3 regions of the Bacillus sp. SSR7 genome follow, and region 2 is predicted to be linked to each of the others. Evidence: riboswitches for the same ligand, from Rfam matches in the RefSeq annotation. Region 2 holds a riboswitch; each other region holds the start of a gene.
The links. A riboswitch is a leader RNA that binds a small molecule or an ion and turns the genes downstream of it on or off. The one in region 2 is predicted to bind magnesium.

Region 1 (5,829 bases), on a different contig from region 2:
ACTTTTTGCAATTTCACTTAGCATTTTATAATTTTTGCTTAATACTTCCTGATTATAAAAATATTTTTTATTAGATCTCAACAAATTTACCTCCTATCCAATAAATAGAATTCCCCTGTTTTAAAAAAATAATTTTATAACTACATTTTTATAATTACCCTGAATTTCCAATCAGATTTAGAAGTGCAATAGCACTTAAATAGTATTATTCTCACCATAAATAGTAATTTTTATTTATAAACTCCCTCTTATTAGCAACAAAAATTTTGAATATAATATGGCCTTTCTCTAGTATAGTAGTGTAGATGCTTCATTAATTATTATTGAAATACGTTTTAACTATATAATGGATTACGAATGCCCACACTGATCCTAAAATAGCTCCTATTAATACATCCAGCGGATAATGAACTCCTACCCAGACTCTTGAAAAAGCAATTAAAAAAGCTAACAATACAAATCCTTTCCCTAAACGTTTTTTATATAAGCATAAAGTTATAGCTAGTGCGAAGGCACTTGTAGCATGGTCACTAGGAAAAGAGGCATTAGCGGTATGCTCAACAAGTTGATTTATATTCAAATGAGAAACAAATGGTCGATCTCTATAAAAAAACAATCCAATGATTCTATTCAATACAAAAGCAAAACAGCATGCTACAATGGCTTGAATTACACAAGTTCTATTTTTATATTTTTTGTTTAACCAAAGAATCATAAATAATAGTATGAACATATACTGAGCATATTCAGCAAAAAAAATCATTAAATAATTGATGTATATATTTTCTCCCACGTACTCATTTATATAGCGAAATCCATTATAATCAAGATTGTTTATTAAATTTAACATTTCTCCTCCATAAACAAATATATTACCTGTTAATTTTATTGAAAATTTAGTTACTTACCAGTGTTCCCATTGCCATTAAAGAACTTCCATTAAACCTAATAAGCGGAAGAGTGGTGCCTGTAAGGGGAAAAATTCCTGTGACACCTCCTAAATTAACAATAATCACACTCAGTTTATTAAACTCTGCAGGCTGTACTCCAAATATCCAAGGTTGTGCATTATTAACAACTTTTCCTTTCCATAAAACTAAAAATAGTAATACAAATTATTAATTTTAAATAAAGTTTATTTAATTGAGAGCGAAAACAGAGTTCACTACTATAGCCATAATTTTTAACTGCAACAATTGAGCTAGTACTATACTTCATCAAAATTCTAAATACAATTGTAATGATAAGTAAAAAAAACAACAGATAATCCAGTAACTTAAATACTTTTTGTATTTCTAATCTCTCTTTCTCCATACTTCCAACAAGCTTTTCTACAAACTTTGCAGGAACGAACATAGGTATAAAAAATTAACATAAATTTCTTATAGGCCTAGTAACATTTTTGCAATGGTAAAGTACAGAATTAACCCCGTTCCATCGACTAATGTCGTAATGAACGGACCTGAGATAACAGCTGGATCCAGCTTTAACTTATTTAATATCAAGGGTAATACAGATGAAACAATAGACGACCAAATAACAATGAACAATCCAGTAATAGCTACAACCTGTGCGACTTCTGTACCTACGCCTAAAGTGTACGCACGAATTAATGCCGCCACAGCTAATGTAATCCCCAGCAAAATACCCACTAATGCTTCTTTTTTTATAACCCGAAATATATCTTTAAATTTCACCTCATTTAGAGCTACAGCTCGAACCAATGTAGTTACGACCTGTGTACCTGTATTTCCTCCGGTTCCAATTAACAAGGGAATAAAAAAAGCCAGTGCAACTACATGAGTCAAAGTTTCTTCATAATGTCGCAGTACTGAACCAGTATATGCTTCTGCTACAAATAGAAGTAATAACCAACCTATACGTTTACGGTATATTTGCCAAATCGAGGTTTCAAAATACGGCTTATCTAAAGGGGTGCTTCCTCCTAATTTTTGAATATCTTCAGTTGCTTCTTCTTCGAAAACATCCATTGCATCATCGAAGGTTATGATACCTATCATCCGATTATCCATCGTTGTTACAGGTATAGCGGATAAATCATAATCCATTAGTTTTTGTACAGCTTCCTGTTGGTCTAAGTCCACTGAAACTGAAATAACATTCGATGCCATGATTGATGATAAAGTTTTATCATCTGTAGCTAGCAATAATTCACGAATTGAAACAATTCCATTTAGCTGACCACGTGTATCAAGAACATAAATATACGAAATTGATTCTACCCCTGCGCCAATTTTCCTAATATGCGACAGCGTATCTTTCACTTTCCAATTTTCCCTGGCAGCAATATAGTCAATGGTCATTAAACTGCCCGCTGTTCCAGATTGAAAAACCAACAGACTTCTAATTCTATTTTGAGATTCTTTAGATAAAAGTTGTATCAGTTTTTCAGCCTGAAGTCGATGAATTGAAAGAATTACATCAACAAGGTCATCAATAGATTGCCTAGCTAATAGCTCTTCTCCTTTATCCATAGGCACGTTGGTGTAAATATTATATTGCTCCTCTGGAGTAAGGTAACTAAGAATTTTCGCACCTTTTTCAGCAGGAAAATATTTCATTAAAGATATCTGATCTTTATGATGAAGTTCTTTCATTTCCATTGCAATATCATAGGATTGAGTTTTTATAAGCTCTTGCACTAAGTGTGTATCTTTTGTTGCTAATAATTGTTGTAAGCATTTTTTCATCGTAATTCCTCCTTAAGGACAGTGGTACTTGGTATCATTTTCCCACTTCTAGGAAAACTAATTTCTTAATAAATATGGGATCAATATCATCAATCATTAGTCTTCCCCCCTTTTATAAAAGATTTATTACAAATAAAATTTTGCATATAAAAAACCTCCCTTAGTAATTCAACTAAAGGAGGTTGCTAAAAAAGACATAGCTAAATAAAGCTCATTCCCCCTAGTTGAGTTTTGGCACTATACAACGTAAAGGATGAATTATTATTCATCACTTAGCTATCTTAAGAAGAGCCTTAATCCGACAATTCCTGTTCTACCCATTGGCATCTTTCGATATTTTTGGGCAATAGCCTGTGTTTGTATAGGAGCCTCACCTAACAGGTCATAAATATTTCAAATTTTTTGTTCGTTTCGTGTTAAAGCATATCTACTATTTTTGAACTTGTCAAGTAATAACAGAACTTATTTTTTCAATTTTTTATATTATAATATTCCCAAACCATAGATATAAATTTCTGTATACAGTTTTATATTTATACAAAAAACCTCACAATTCACGCATTAAATTCTATGAAATATTAAATTAATTTCCTTTTTTATTACACCTGTCCTGGCTCTTTATTATTGGAAATCAATATATAATAATAATTATGAAACAAGAGAAGGAGGATATAACTATAAATTTGTTGAGTATTCCACGTGAAACTCAAGTATATCTAACAATAAAAGCAATAGAAGATAAAATTTCACATGCATTTGGTAGTATAGACAGTACATTAGATACCGTTGAAAAGTTTTTGGATATTCCCACCACATTTACAGAACAGGATTACCAAGACCAAGCTGATGCTATTCATTTGGAAAATAGATTGAATATACAATTCACAACCTAATAAAGAAAGCGTTCAACGAATTTTGAACGCTTTAAAACAGAAATTACAAAGAAATAAGAATTTTTTAATATATTTTATTTCAAATGGCGAAGATTAAAAATCAAATGAAAATTAATTGTATATGCAGTTGATTGGACTGCGTCATTACCAAAAATTCCCTTTATGTCTGCAATTGAAGGAGTGTCCTAGTTCTAAATTTAGAATGTGGCTACACTGATAGTTGTTTAATTCTTGATATAAGACACATCTCTACACTAAAAATATCCACTGGAGTACTTTCCTTATCTTATGATTAAAAGTACAACTGAAAGGCACTTATGCTAATACGCATAAGTGCCTTTCTCACTAGTATTATATACAACTAGTTATATAAGAATCCTTTATACCATTATTCTGGGAAAATAAAGTTAGAGTTCCCTTCACTATTATTGGAATCCTCTTTCGGGAACGTAATAGTAGAACCTTGATTCCCTTTATTTATTTCTTGCTCTTCAGGAAATACAATGGAAGAATTATTACCTAAGTTTGGTGAAAAACCAAGTTTAGATAATATGGCTTTTAAGTCAGGTAAAACACCAATTTTATCAGAGGTTGGATCGTTAGATTTCGTTCCAGTACTAGAATCACTTAAAATATCCCTAAGCTGGCTTGGTGTAAATACTTTTCCCTGATTATTTTTTGCAATTCCTTGAATTGATGCAGCAGCACCAGCAATAATAGGTGATGCGCTAGATGTTCCACTAAAGCTAGAAGTATATAGATTTGTTGTAAATTCACTTGGTTTAGCATCTGTTGTATCTACTGCATTCCCCCATCCATACACATCCACCCTACTACCATAATTAGAGAAATATGAACGTTTATGAGGAACCCTTGCAGAAGCTGCCCCAACCATAATTGCCCCTGAATCTTTAAAATCAGGACTATTACGATTTAGAACTTGTTTACCATTACGGTCTCTAAATTGATCTAAATCGTTTCCGCCGTTTGCACCTGCTTCAATAATAATAATACCCTTATTTGTTCCCAGACGAATTGCATCAAATATATCCGGTTTTACTTCTACAGGAAGATAGTTCTTATCTCCATATCCATCATAAGTAGCCTGGGCTTCTAATAAAAGGATATCTCCAGCTTGCATATTGTTAACTGCACTTAAGATAGCATCAGCTGTATTATAATTTCCGTTATCCCTAATCTGAGATACAACCTTTACTTTAGCTTTCGGTGCAATCCCAATTCCACCTATGTTATTATCCTCTGCCGAAACAATCCCTAAGACTGAGGTACCATGATCATGGTGTTCACTCTTATTCTGTCCGGATATCAATTCAATCTTTTGATTCACTAAATCCTCATGACTAAATAACCAGCCATACTCCATGTCTACAAAAGTAGTTCCTTTTCCATCCCCACCTTTTATGCTCCAGGCATAAGGTGCATTAATTCCTAATGGTGCTGGTTCAAGGTAACCTTGTCTTGTAAGTCTAGGCTCATCATATGGATTAACAGATAAATTTGGTAAACGCTCTTCTGGTGGCGCCTCTTCTTCCTGTAAATACGCCGTTTCAACAAGAGATGATTTTTCAATTTTTGTAAGTAATGCTTGTACATCAATATCATCTTGCATTTCTACAATATAGTAGTTTAGCAAATTAGAAGAAATATGATTGGAATCTTTTATTTCTTTACCTAGATTTTTAATTTCTTTAGGATTTAAAGAATTAAAAAGTCGATTTATAGTTACATTTGGATATTCAGCTAAAATTCCAATGAATTCAGGATCTTGTTTTTCTTCTTTAATGAATTTTTCTATTCCATCCTGATATGGTAAATTCGCTTCATTTTTAAATTTTAAAATTAATTGTTTAGTAGCTTGCTTATGTACAGTAGAATTCAATTGCTTATTTGAATAATTGTAAGTAGCTGCGTAGGCAACTTCTGATTTTTCACTTGGAAGTATACCGCCTATTCCATTAAATGCTGTTAATGCAATTGAAGAAACTAGAATTCCCTTAAAAATTTTCAAAACGTGCACCTCTTCTTATCAATATATAATTATAAAAAAATGTATATTACCTAACTTCTTTTTATCAAACCGTTTTATATGTAGGACTGTATTTTCAACTCCATTCATTATTTAATACTTGTTTATACACCGTTAATACAACTAATTCATACCGACAATTTTATTCATTCAGTCGCACAACTGTAACCATTATAGT
Region 2 (5,829 bases):
TACCTGAAATAGAAATTGCTTCAATCTTTAAACATATAACAAAGGATTATCCACCAACGTTTATTACAGATGGAAATAAAGCATCATTTGAAGAACAAGGCAAAGCAATGGCTTCTGCATTAGAAAGTAAGGGGGTACCTGTAGAAAAACTCTTTTTTGATAAAAATATTTCTGGAGAGTTAGCGCATGAATTTCAATTTAAAATGAATACACCTGCAGGTCAAGAAACTTTTAACAAAGCTCTTGAGTTTTTAAATACATACAAATAATATTTCTAACGTTGGTTAACAAACAAATAAATAAGTTAAGCCTTTCTTTAAAAAATAAAGTGGATTTGTATGTCTATGTCTGTATTTGATGAATTACAATTAATTGTACAAGGGATTTATAATTTTTCATCCTAAAATGCCTTACTAAATCTAGCTGAAAATGTTGTTTTTTTCAATGAAGAAGTAAATTTGGAGCGAAAGACTTATTGGTTATATTATGTTTTTGTTAATTTCAAACATAACTCATATCTCGTAATCGCCATTATTTAAGGCTGTGTTCGACTGGCCAATCGAGTTAAATAATTCATCTGTTAGAGCTATCCTTAAAGAGGGATAGCTCTTTTCTAGTATATATTTCATTCTACTAACAGAACCTAACTACAACCTATTGAAAGGAAAGTTAAGTGAGTGGAATTGTTAAAGTTGAAATTAGACCTCTGAAATCGATGGGACAAACAGTTGGACTTGTAATTAGAGAAGTGGCGGTGAATATAGGGATTGTAGATTCACTCTTAGTATTATTGTTTTACTTATTCCGATTAGTTTTGGACAGTATGGAATTATTTTATATCCTATTGCACTTACGATTTATATAACAAATTTAAAAAGTGTTGGTATTTCTTATATAACTCTTATTGCAAATACAATTTTTTAGATTGAAAAGAAGAATTTATCCGTCTGTCAAAATCTATGTTAACTGGCAAAACAGATTAATTTTAGATGTAAGATTTTATAAAAAATCTAGAGAAGCAAAAATAATTGAAATCATTTAAGCATGGAGATGAAAAACTTAGATAATGGGGACTTGGTTTTGCGCATATTCAACTAACATTGATGTAGGTACATTGTCTATGCCTAGCAATATTACTATGCAAGTTATATCTTCAGACAGTCGGATTATTTTGATTTTGATTGTATTGATATGATCTTTGTTGTGTTAACGCTTTTACTAGTTTTGATTGTATATAAGCTAAAATAAAGGAATGGTAGAAATGAAATGTCTTCTTAAAATTATAGCAATTGGCCTTATAGCTGGGGCTATCAGCGGTTGCTCTGAGTTAGCGGAGATAGAAGAAAGAGGATTTGTAGTAGGTGCGGCTTACGATATTGTTAAGGAAACGAAATCAAATCCAATTATGAAAGGGACGTATCAGATGGTACTTCCCAGTAAGTTAACGCAGCAAGGTGGAAAAGGTGCAGGAAATAATTATATTAACGTGAGTGCAAAAGCAGATAGTGTACTTGAACAAATACGAACTATCGCTAAAAAAATTAGTCGCGAATTATTTTTTCCGCATATACAAGTAATCATTTTTTCTGAAAAATTACTCACGAATCCTAATGTTTTACAAAATACGCTTGATCTATATATTCGTGATCATGAAATGAGAAGAAACATCCGTCTATTTGTTTCTGAAAAAAATGCAGAAGCTATCTTGAAACAAAGTGCAAAACCAGAAAATTTACCGGCACAGTATATTGATATGCTAGCTGAACATCCTCCGAAAAATGCTCAAATGATTGAGGCAGTAAGAATTGGTGATGTGCAGGAAAAGATAATTTCAAAACGAAGTTTTGTACTTCCTGTCTTAAGGCCAACAAAACAAGGGATAGAAATGAATGGGGCTGCGTTGTTTCGCGGGAAGGATAACAAATGTGTTGGAATGTTAAACGGAGAACAGACAGTGGGAATGAACTTTGTAATTGGTGAAAAATTAGGAGGTTATTTTACCATACGTAAAAAGAATCAGCTTATTACATATGAAATTCATAAGCTACACAGAAAAATAAAGGTGTTTACTAAAAATACTACAAAACCTAAGTTTGATATTCATCTATTTCTCGAAGGTACTTTGGCGGAGTTGCATTTTAGTGATCATAAAAAATTCATGAATGAAAAACGCTTAACGAAGGATATTTCAAAAGAGATGGAGCAAAGGATTCAAAAATCAATAAAGCTTGTTCAAAAAAAATATAAGGTGGATGTATTAGCGTTAGGAGAAGTATATAAGCGGAATAATTATAAAGAATGGAAGAAAATAAGTAAGAATTGGGATCAAGGTGAAAATTATTTTAGTAATGCTGAAATTAATGTTCATGTTCATCCAGTAATTGAACATTCAGGCTCAGCTTTACCGAAGAGAGTAAAATAATGTGACTTGAATAGCTAGCCAAAGCTCACTGTTATAATCAGGGATGTTTCTCTAGATGTAATTATTAATCAACTATCGTACAATAAATAGTATAGGTGGAGTTTGTTTTGGCTTATGTACATATGGATATAGCAAGTATAAAAGTGAAAAATTTGAAGAAGATGAACTATAATGATTAATTCAAAATACCTTTCATTAGTTATTAATGAAAGGTATTTTGAATTATTTTTATTGATGTAGCGATAGACCCGATTGCATTTTTTCTTTAATAATCAGTACATGCTGTATAAGAATTAGGTTTATTTTCTGGCAACTAAGTGTATTTTTATCGTTATGGGGTGACACTAATACAATAGATTGATAGGTATGGGGCGGTACCCCAATACCTAGCTAAATAAAAAGGGAAGATAAACTAAAAACTGTTCGCTTGCTTCATAAGTTAAATATTTCTAGGAGAAAATCAGTATAGAATATATAATCGAAGGTTGTTAAACCGGTTTATTTAATAAGACAATATGAGTATATTAGCTATATATCCTGAGGGAGAAATCTTATTTTATTGAAAATTGAGATATTAAGCAATATTCCTATTGCTATTAAATTCACCATTAAAGAACTTCCACCAAAACTTACAAATGGAAATGGAGTACCTGTAAGAGGAAATAGTCCCGTAATACCACCTAAATTTACAACTGATTGCATACCAATCATACATCCTATACCAATTGCTATAAAACTGCCGAATGGATCTACACATAATTGTGCAATTTTTAAGGAGCGAAGTACTATAGTCAAAACTCCAACCAATAGAATAAATACACCAATAAATCCTAGTTCTTCAGAAACTATTGCCATTATAAAATCAGTGTGTGGTTCTGGAAGATAACCTGTTTTTTGTATGCTATTTCCAAATCCACGACCAATGATTCCTCCAGAGCCCATGGCAATAAAAGAGTTTACAAGCTGGTATCCATTTCCTTGCGCATCAAGAAAGGGATTGAAAATCGTAGTAATACGTGTCTTTTGAACTTCTGATAAACTATATTGAATCAAATAATATAAAATAGGTAACCATAAAATAGAACCGATGGTAGTTCTTTTGATTAGTAGATTTATATTTATTCCTGAACAAAGAAATATGCTAAAACCTATACCTAATATTAAAAGTGCAGATCCTAAATTTGGTTGTTTAAAGATAAGAAAAAAAATTGTAGCTAAAAAAAATAAAAGTTTTCCGATACCACTCCAGTTATTTTTAGCTTGTTCTTGTCGCAATGCAAAAAAACGGGCTGTTACAAGGATTGTTCCTAATTTAAGAAATTCAGCTGGCTGTATTCCAAAGATCCATGATTGAGCATTATTCACCACTTTTCCTTTCCATAAAACCATAATTAATAAAAAAGTCCCCCCAACCATAATACAGATTGAGACTATTCGTTTTTTCCATATTTCATATGGGAGTAAAGCACAAACTATTAACCCTATTGTTCCTAAAAGTAGCTTTGTTAATTGAGAATCAACAAAATGTCTACTGTTATAACCGTAATGTTGGACAGCGACAATGGAGCTCGCGCTATACATCATGATAATACCTAAAGTACAAGTTATGAATAGAGGAAGGAGCAATAGATAATCGAGTTTTAATATTTTTTTCATTTTAATATCCTCCTGATTTAAAACAAAACATAATATTCCATTTGCTAATGAATAGAATCTTGTTCTCGTCAATTATTAAATATGACTTTTGTTTGGGAAGATTCTATCGCTTACTCCCTGTTTTTTTACGCAAAAATCCCCCTAGTATGTAACTAGAGGGATTCAAAATGGCATGACTAAATAAGGCTTTTCTCCCCCTAGTAGAGCTTTGGCACTATACAACGTAAAGTAATGAAAATTCATTACTTAGCTATCTTAAGAAGAGCCTTAATCCGACAATTCCTGTTCTACCCATTGGCGTCTTTCGACATTTTTGGGCAATAGCCTGTGTTTGCATAGGAGCCTCACCTAACAGGTTAAGCAATATAAATTTTATGTGTTTGTTTCGTGTAGCAAGCATAAATATATTTTTTTTGCTTGTCAAGCAACCGTATTGCTAATTTTATTTATTTTATTGCTTTATAGTCCTTTGAGAAATGATAAGAGAAAATGTATGTAATCATTCCGTATAAGTACATATTTTTGACTTGTAGTGTATCGTTTGATTAAGTAGTTTAACCACATAAATTTGATAAACAGTAAAGAAGATTTTAATTATAAAAGAAGATTTTTTTAGAATGTTCTTTTGATATAAAGAATGACTAATTATTTATCTTTTGTTATACAATTGGAATTTGATTAAAAACAATAAGTTTCATATGTTTTATAACGCTTCTTCGAATTAAATCTATTTGAATTCTATGTTTTTAAGGGGAATTTTAAATTTATAAGAAAATATAATTTAATTTTCTATAAAAGATTTTTTTATGAATGGAATTGAAAGTCAGTTGACAAATATTAAATTCTGGTTTAAATTTTGAAGTAATTCAATAAACTTTGTTAGGTGAGGCTCCTGTATAGAGAAACGCTGCTGCCCAAAAATGTCGAGAGACGCCAATGGGTCAACAGGAACGGTCGGATTAAGGCCCTTCTTAATGTAGCTGGTTATAAAAACCTATGCTATACAGTGCTAAAACTCAACGAGGGAGTGGTATACGATTTGATAGAAAGGCACCTCTGTGATTTTGGCAGGGCGGTCTTAATAATCATTTATTTGTATTGTGAAAAAACCTTTACTCCTTTTTGAGTAAAGGTTTTTCTGTTTAATTTTATTTATTTTTATCTTGTCTATATTCAAAAAGGAGGTAATTCTAACTAATGAATTGATTGCAATGTAACTATTATTGCTTAATAAAAAATTTAAGACAGATAAAATAAAACAAAACCACTCATGAAACTCTAGAGTCTCCCTTAGCAATATGAGGAGGAGTTAACATGAAGAAATTATTAAAAGAATTACTTGTAACCAAAAATAATTTGGATGCAGAGAAAGTTTTACGTCTTCCGTCGTATGATGTTGCACAAGAAGTAAAAAGATTTTCAATTGAAGATCAAATCATATTGCTAAATACGATTCCCGTATTAAAAAGCTCTAAAATTCTTCAATATATGAGTGCAGAAGAAAAATATAATATCTTAATTCACTTATCTGAAAACAAAGCTAAAAAGTTACTAAATTTACAACCGATTGATGAATTAGTAGATTTACTTCTAGCGGTTCATCCTGAAAAACAAGCTAAATTAATGGCGTATCTAGACAAAATTACAAAACATAACGTAAAAAAATTGATGAATTTCAAACCTGAAACGGCAGGAAGTCTTGTCACAAGTGATTTTGTTGCAGTTAGAGGAAATTGGTCAGTAAAAATGAC
Region 3 (5,829 bases), on a different contig from region 2:
ATGCTAAATCAGCTGAAATCATCGCATTTGCAGCTCCTGCTGCATTACGTTTTACGCAAGGTACTTCTACAAGTCCTGCAACAGGATCGCATACTAAACCAAGCATGTTCTTTAATGAAATTGCCATCGCTGTAGCTGCTTGCTCTTGTGTTCCACCAGCCATTTCAACTGCAGCTGCAGCTGCCATTCCACTTGCTGAACCAACTTCAGCTTGGCATCCTCCCGCTGCACCAGAAATACAAGCGTTATTCGCAACAACCATACCGAAAGCTCCCGCTGTAAATAAGAATTCAATCATTTCTTCACGTGTAGGCTGCAATTTTTCTCTTAGTGCAAATAGTACACCTGGCACTGTTCCAGCAGAACCTGCTGTTGGTGTTGCACAAATAATTCCCATCGCCGCGTTTACTTCATTTGTTGCAACAGCTTTACTCACTGCGTCCAAAATCGTATCTCCAGATAAGCCTTTTCCGCTCTTCATATACGCCTGAACTTTTACAGCATCTCCACCAGTTAAACCAGTTGGTGATTTCACTCCGCGAATACCACGTTCTACTGCTTGCTCCATCACGACTAAGTTCTTTTCCATACCAGCAATTACTTCTTCACGTGAAATACTTCTTGTTTCCATTTCACATTGAATCATAATTTCTGCGATTTTTACATTTTGTTCTTTAGCTTGCGCCACTAGTTCCGCTGCGTTCCGAAACATGGTGTGTCCCCCCTGCAATTATTCCATAATAGTTACTTGACAAATATTTTGTTGCGCTTTTATTTCTTCAATCACTTCATCTGCTAATATTTCATCTGTTTCGATGACCATAAGCGCTCTTCTTCCTTTTTCTTTACGAGAAACACTCATTGTACTAATGTTAATCTCGTGTTTCGCAAGGATTGAAGCTACTGCTGCAATAGCACCGAAGCGATCGTTATTTACAATAAGTAGTGCTGGACTCGTGCCTGATAATTGAAGATCGAATCCGTTTAATTCTACAACTTCAATTTTACCGCCACCAATTGAGCAAGCAACAACTTCAATTTCTTCCTCACCTTTATACAAACGAATTCTCGCTGTATTTGGATGCGGTGCATTAGCATCTTCTTCAATAAATTCTACTTCGATTTCGCGCTCTTTTGCTATGTCTAGCGCCTCTGGAATACGTAAGTCATCTGTTTCAAACCCTAATATCCCACCGATTAGTGCTACATCCGTACCATGCCCACGATACGTCTTTGCAAATGATCCATATAATGAAATGCTTACTCTTTCTGGTTCATGACGAAACAGCTGGCGAGCAACTTGCCCCATTCTTGCTGCGCCTGCTGTATGTGAACTTGATGGACCAATCATAACTGGACCGATAATATCAAATACTGAGCGATACTTCATCATAACTCCCCCTAAACCTCTATGAAAAAATTTTTTACTATTCTATTAAGCTACCGAATTGGTTGCTTTTCCAGTTGTACTACGAATTGGATCGTTTTTGAATAACAATGAAACAATCTATCCTGAAATAATACTAGTTGTCATATGAAATAAGAAACTTAGCATTACCTTCATTTAAAAATAATATAAGCTAATCCACAATAAAGTCTGGTAGCAATCCAAAGTTTAACACAGAACCACTTACAAGGATAGCATAAACAAGTGAAACTATAATCAGTGGGAGTTTTGTCCATTCCCAATAATTATTAGCCCACAACAATCGTGCTTTTACGAGCAGTTATCTCTCGCCTAAATTCCTCGCATTCGCGAATTTTGAGGTAGAGTCTTACTGCCCATTAAATTGGGATAAATTATAATCTGCCCTCATTATAACTTGTTTTTAATAAAACGCTTACTTTTAATGAATTTTAAAAGTTCTGAATAAAATTCCTTTTTTGCTATTTGTATCATTCGTATGTCGTCTGACTTATATAACAGTTTTTCTAAATAATCGATACTATGTATTTTTATCCTATATCTTCACATCATTAAAAATTTCTGTTTCATCTAATATAAGCATGAAATGATAACAGTTTTATTTTATTTTTTTTAGAAAAAAAAAATGGCAACCTCTCGTCGCCATTTTTTCATATCATTATTATCTTTCTACTGGAAATGATTTTAAATCCGTTGCTATTTCTGTATTAGAAAATAGCTCTCTTGCCTCTTTCAATAATTCCTTATACGTATCCCCTTGATAACGAGAACTAATATGAGTCAATATTAATCGTTTTGCATTTGCCTGAAGTGCAATACTCGCAGCTTGCTTAGATGTGGAATGAAAATAATCATACGCTTGTTGTTCATCTTCTGCCGCAAAAGTTGCTTCATGAACTAGTACGTCAGCGTCTTGTGCCAGCTCTCTACTCGCTTCACAAAATCTTGTATCACCTAAAATGGTAATAATTCTTCCTTTTTGAGGTGGGCCGATAAAATCTTGTCCGTTTAGTATCGTACCATTTTCCAATTCAACCACTTCTCCATCTTTTAAACGCTTAAAGAGTGGACCTGGTTTCACACCCATCTCCAGCAATTTATCGACTAAAAGGGCGCCTTGTATATCTTTCTCTATAATACGATACCCAAAACATTCAATACCGTGTGACAATCTTTTCGTTTCCACATGAAATTCATTATCTTCAAACACAGTACCTTCTTCTGTTATCTCAACAATTTCAAGTGGGTATTTTACATGTGTCGTACTTACTGATAATGCTACTTCAATAAATTGTTTAATTCCTTTTGGTCCATACACTGTTAAAGGTGTAGTCCCTCCTTGAAACGAACGGCTTCCTAATAAACCAGGCAATCCAAAAATATGATCACCATGTAAATGCGTAATAAATATTTTTTCAATGCGGCGTGGACGTACTGATGTATGTAATATTTGATGTTGCGTCGCCTCGCCACAATCAAATAACCAAGTTTGTCCTCGTTCTTCTAACAATTGCAAAGCAATTGCTGAAACGTTCCTTCCTTTCGAAGGAACACCTGCACCAGTTCCTAAAAATACAAATTCCACTTTCTTTCCTCCAGCTCTTTATATAATCTACCTTTCATCTTACGGAATGTTATTTCAAATGGCAAATCGAATTTACACAACCAATCATCTAGACAACTATATATCACGAACGTTATACTCAAAAAATTTAGATATCGTTCGTGTTTTATGTTAAAATGATTATACTACATTTTAAGGGAGCGTTTTATTATGAAAGAAGCATTTCGTTTACAAACTGATTTTTCATCTTCATTTGATCGCTGGGTAAGTTCTTTCGTGTCTGATCACCCAGCACAATTAGAATGGACGACTTTGAAAGAGTTAATCCATGAATATACAACAACACATACAAATGATTCGTTACCAACATATATTTCTTCAGCTTTAACATATTATGCACAACGCGTTTCAACTGCAAACAGTTCAGAGATTGTTATTTTTGAAAATGCTACAATCTCATAATCTATAACAAAAAGCACTGTGATCAGTGCTTTTTGTTTATGTTCATTACAATATTTATTTTCCAACCTTATTTCAAAAAAACTCCGCTTATTTCCTACTATATAGCCATCATAAACCTATTTGATTTTTCAAAAAAAGATATTGACACTATAAATTTACAGTGCTAACATTCAAATTGTAATTGAATATGGTCTCTGTTAGGTGAGGCTCCTGTATAGAGAAACGCTGCTGCCCAAAAATGTCGAGAGACGCCAATGGGTCAACAGGAAAGGTCGGAATGAAGGCCTTTTTTAACGTAGCTGGTTTCAGTACCTATGCTATACAGTGCTAAAACTCAACGAGGGAGAGGTGCGTATATTTTGTCATACACAAAACTGTTTTGATCTATATTTACTAACAGTCTTTGTTGTGGACTCTTTTAACTGCGAATTCAGACCTTTACTCGTTTTGAGTAAAGGTCTTTTTACGTATTATGCACCTTACTATGAAACAAACATAGCATATTCAGAAACTACTAAATTGTACGGAGGTGAGGAACAGTTGGCAATTGATGATTCGGCCCAGATACCCATATGTTTTACGTTAATATTTCATCATGGAGGTAAGAAAGAAACTGTTCCTCCTAATTTTAAATAGTCGAGTAACAGCTTGTTTCCTCCTCCATGAAAAAGGAGGAACTACCGATGTTAAATTTACAAAGACAAGAAACGAAACATTCATACGATCAAGATTGTATGAAAACAAATAACAAATTATTAGTGGAAGCCGCAACGCAGGATGCAAACAAAGCGTTACAACTTTTAGAAACAACAGAAAATGGACTCTCTAAAGAAGAAGCGTCTCGTAGACTTTCTTTATATGGCCTTAATGAAGTAGCTCATAATAAAACATCACCGTGGTACATTCAATTTCTGCTGGCATTTAAAAATCCATTTATTTTTGTTTTATTAGCTCTCGGCGCACTTTCTTTTTTCACAGATGACATACAAGGAACTATTGTCGTATCTGTAATGGTAATGCTAAGTGCAACGATTCGCTTTTTACAAGAATTTCGTTCTCAAAAAGCTGCGGATCAGTTAAAGGCTATGGTTCGAACAACGGCGAGTGTCTTTAGAATAGATAGATTTGTACACGAAACAAAAAATGTAAAGATTTTAAAGCAAACCGATACAACGGAAATTCCAATTGAGGAACTTGTACCTGGCGATATTATCTCACTTTCAGCCGGAGACATTGTTCCAGCTGATGTGCGTATTTTATCGGCTAAAGATTTATTTGTAAATCAGTCTTCTTTAACGGGGGAAGCACTACCTGTAGAAAAGTACGAAAACTGCTATCATACAGAAAATAAACATCTATTACCGAAAAGCACGAAAAAAAATTACAATCCACTCGATATGGAAAATCTTTGCTTCATGGGGACAAATATTGTAAGTGGTAGCGCAAAAGCTGTTGTCGTCTCCACAAGTACTGATACGTATTTCGGCTCTTTAGCAAAAAAAGTAATCGGTAAACGCGTAGAAACAAGCTTTGATAAAGGTGTAAACAAAGTAAGCTGGCTCTTAATTACATTCATGCTTATTATGGCACCTATCGTTCTTCTCATTAACGGATTCACAAAAGGGGATTGGCAAGAAGCTTTCTTCTTCGCTATTGCAATCGCAGTTGGTCTAACACCTGAAATGTTACCAATGATTGTGACTGCTAATTTAGCTAAAGGTGCCGTTAACATGTCTAAACAGAAAGTAATTGTAAAACAGCTGAATTCTATTCAAAACTTAGGTGCTATGAACATTCTTTGTACCGATAAAACAGGAACTTTAACAGAAGATAAAGTTGTACTTGTTCGGCACTTAGATCCTAATGGTAATACATGTAATCGTGTATTACAATTTGCCTATTTAAATAGCTTCTATCAAACAGGATTGAAAAATTTAATAGATAAAGCCGTTATAAAACATACAGAAGAAAATCAAAAATTTGATCCATCCGTTTTTCAAAAACTAGATGAAATTCCATTTGATTTTGCTCGCCGGCGTATGTCTGTCATCGTGAAAGATATTTCAGGTGAACATACAATGGTTTGTAAAGGGGCAGTAGAAGAAATTTTATCTATTTGTAACTACACTGAAGTAGATGGCAAAGTTGTTTCTCTTACCGATGACATGCGCGTAAATGTAAAACAACTAAGTGAGACATTAAATAGTGAAGGTATGCGTGTTATTGCTGTAGCTTATAAAAAAGATAGACCAATACATGATACAGAGTACGCGGTACAAGATGAAAATGATATGATTCTCGCTGGATATATTGGCTTTTTAGATCCACCGAAACCATCTGCCGCTACTGCCATTCAAGCATTACAGAAGCATGGAGT

Region 1: another riboswitch for magnesium. It lies ahead of mgtE (magnesium transporter); the one in region 2 lies ahead of AC0NJG_RS23065 (FtsW/RodA/SpoVE family cell cycle protein).
Region 3: another riboswitch for magnesium. It lies ahead of mgtA (magnesium-translocating P-type ATPase); the one in region 2 lies ahead of AC0NJG_RS23065 (FtsW/RodA/SpoVE family cell cycle protein).

What each region holds. Positions count from the first base shown of each region.
Region 1 covers NZ_JBVVXV010000014.1:36,560-42,388, forward strand. Annotated here, with positions in the region: gene mgtA (magnesium-translocating P-type ATPase) at 1-84, opposite strand, end outside; gene AC0NJG_RS21355 (undecaprenyl-diphosphatase) at 314-850, opposite strand; partial or broken gene AC0NJG_RS21360 (cell division protein FtsW) at 1,005-1,293, opposite strand; gene mgtE (magnesium transporter) at 1,383-2,711, opposite strand; M-box (ykoK) riboswitch at 2,921-3,100, opposite strand; gene AC0NJG_RS21370 (hypothetical protein) at 3,398-3,604, shown strand; gene AC0NJG_RS21375 (S8 family peptidase) at 3,993-5,633, opposite strand.
Region 2 covers NZ_JBVVXV010000016.1:85,960-91,788, reverse strand. Annotated here, with positions in the region: gene AC0NJG_RS23080 (alpha/beta hydrolase) at 1-269, shown strand, start outside; partial or broken gene AC0NJG_RS23075 (spore germination protein) at 698-926, shown strand; gene AC0NJG_RS23070 (Ger(x)C family spore germination protein) at 1,262-2,422, shown strand; gene AC0NJG_RS23065 (FtsW/RodA/SpoVE family cell cycle protein) at 2,951-4,078, opposite strand; M-box (ykoK) riboswitch at 4,265-4,441, opposite strand; M-box (ykoK) riboswitch at 4,947-5,112, shown strand; gene mgtE (magnesium transporter) at 5,393-5,829, shown strand, end outside.
Region 3 covers NZ_JBVVXV010000002.1:341,866-347,694, reverse strand. Annotated here, with positions in the region: gene sdaAA (L-serine ammonia-lyase, iron-sulfur-dependent, subunit alpha) at 1-712, opposite strand, end outside; gene sdaAB (L-serine ammonia-lyase, iron-sulfur-dependent subunit beta) at 731-1,390, opposite strand; partial or broken gene AC0NJG_RS05860 (hypothetical protein) at 1,470-1,709, opposite strand; gene rnz (ribonuclease Z) at 2,088-3,011, opposite strand; gene AC0NJG_RS05850 (DUF3932 family protein) at 3,201-3,452, shown strand; M-box (ykoK) riboswitch at 3,639-3,806, shown strand; gene mgtA (magnesium-translocating P-type ATPase) at 4,136-5,829, shown strand, end outside.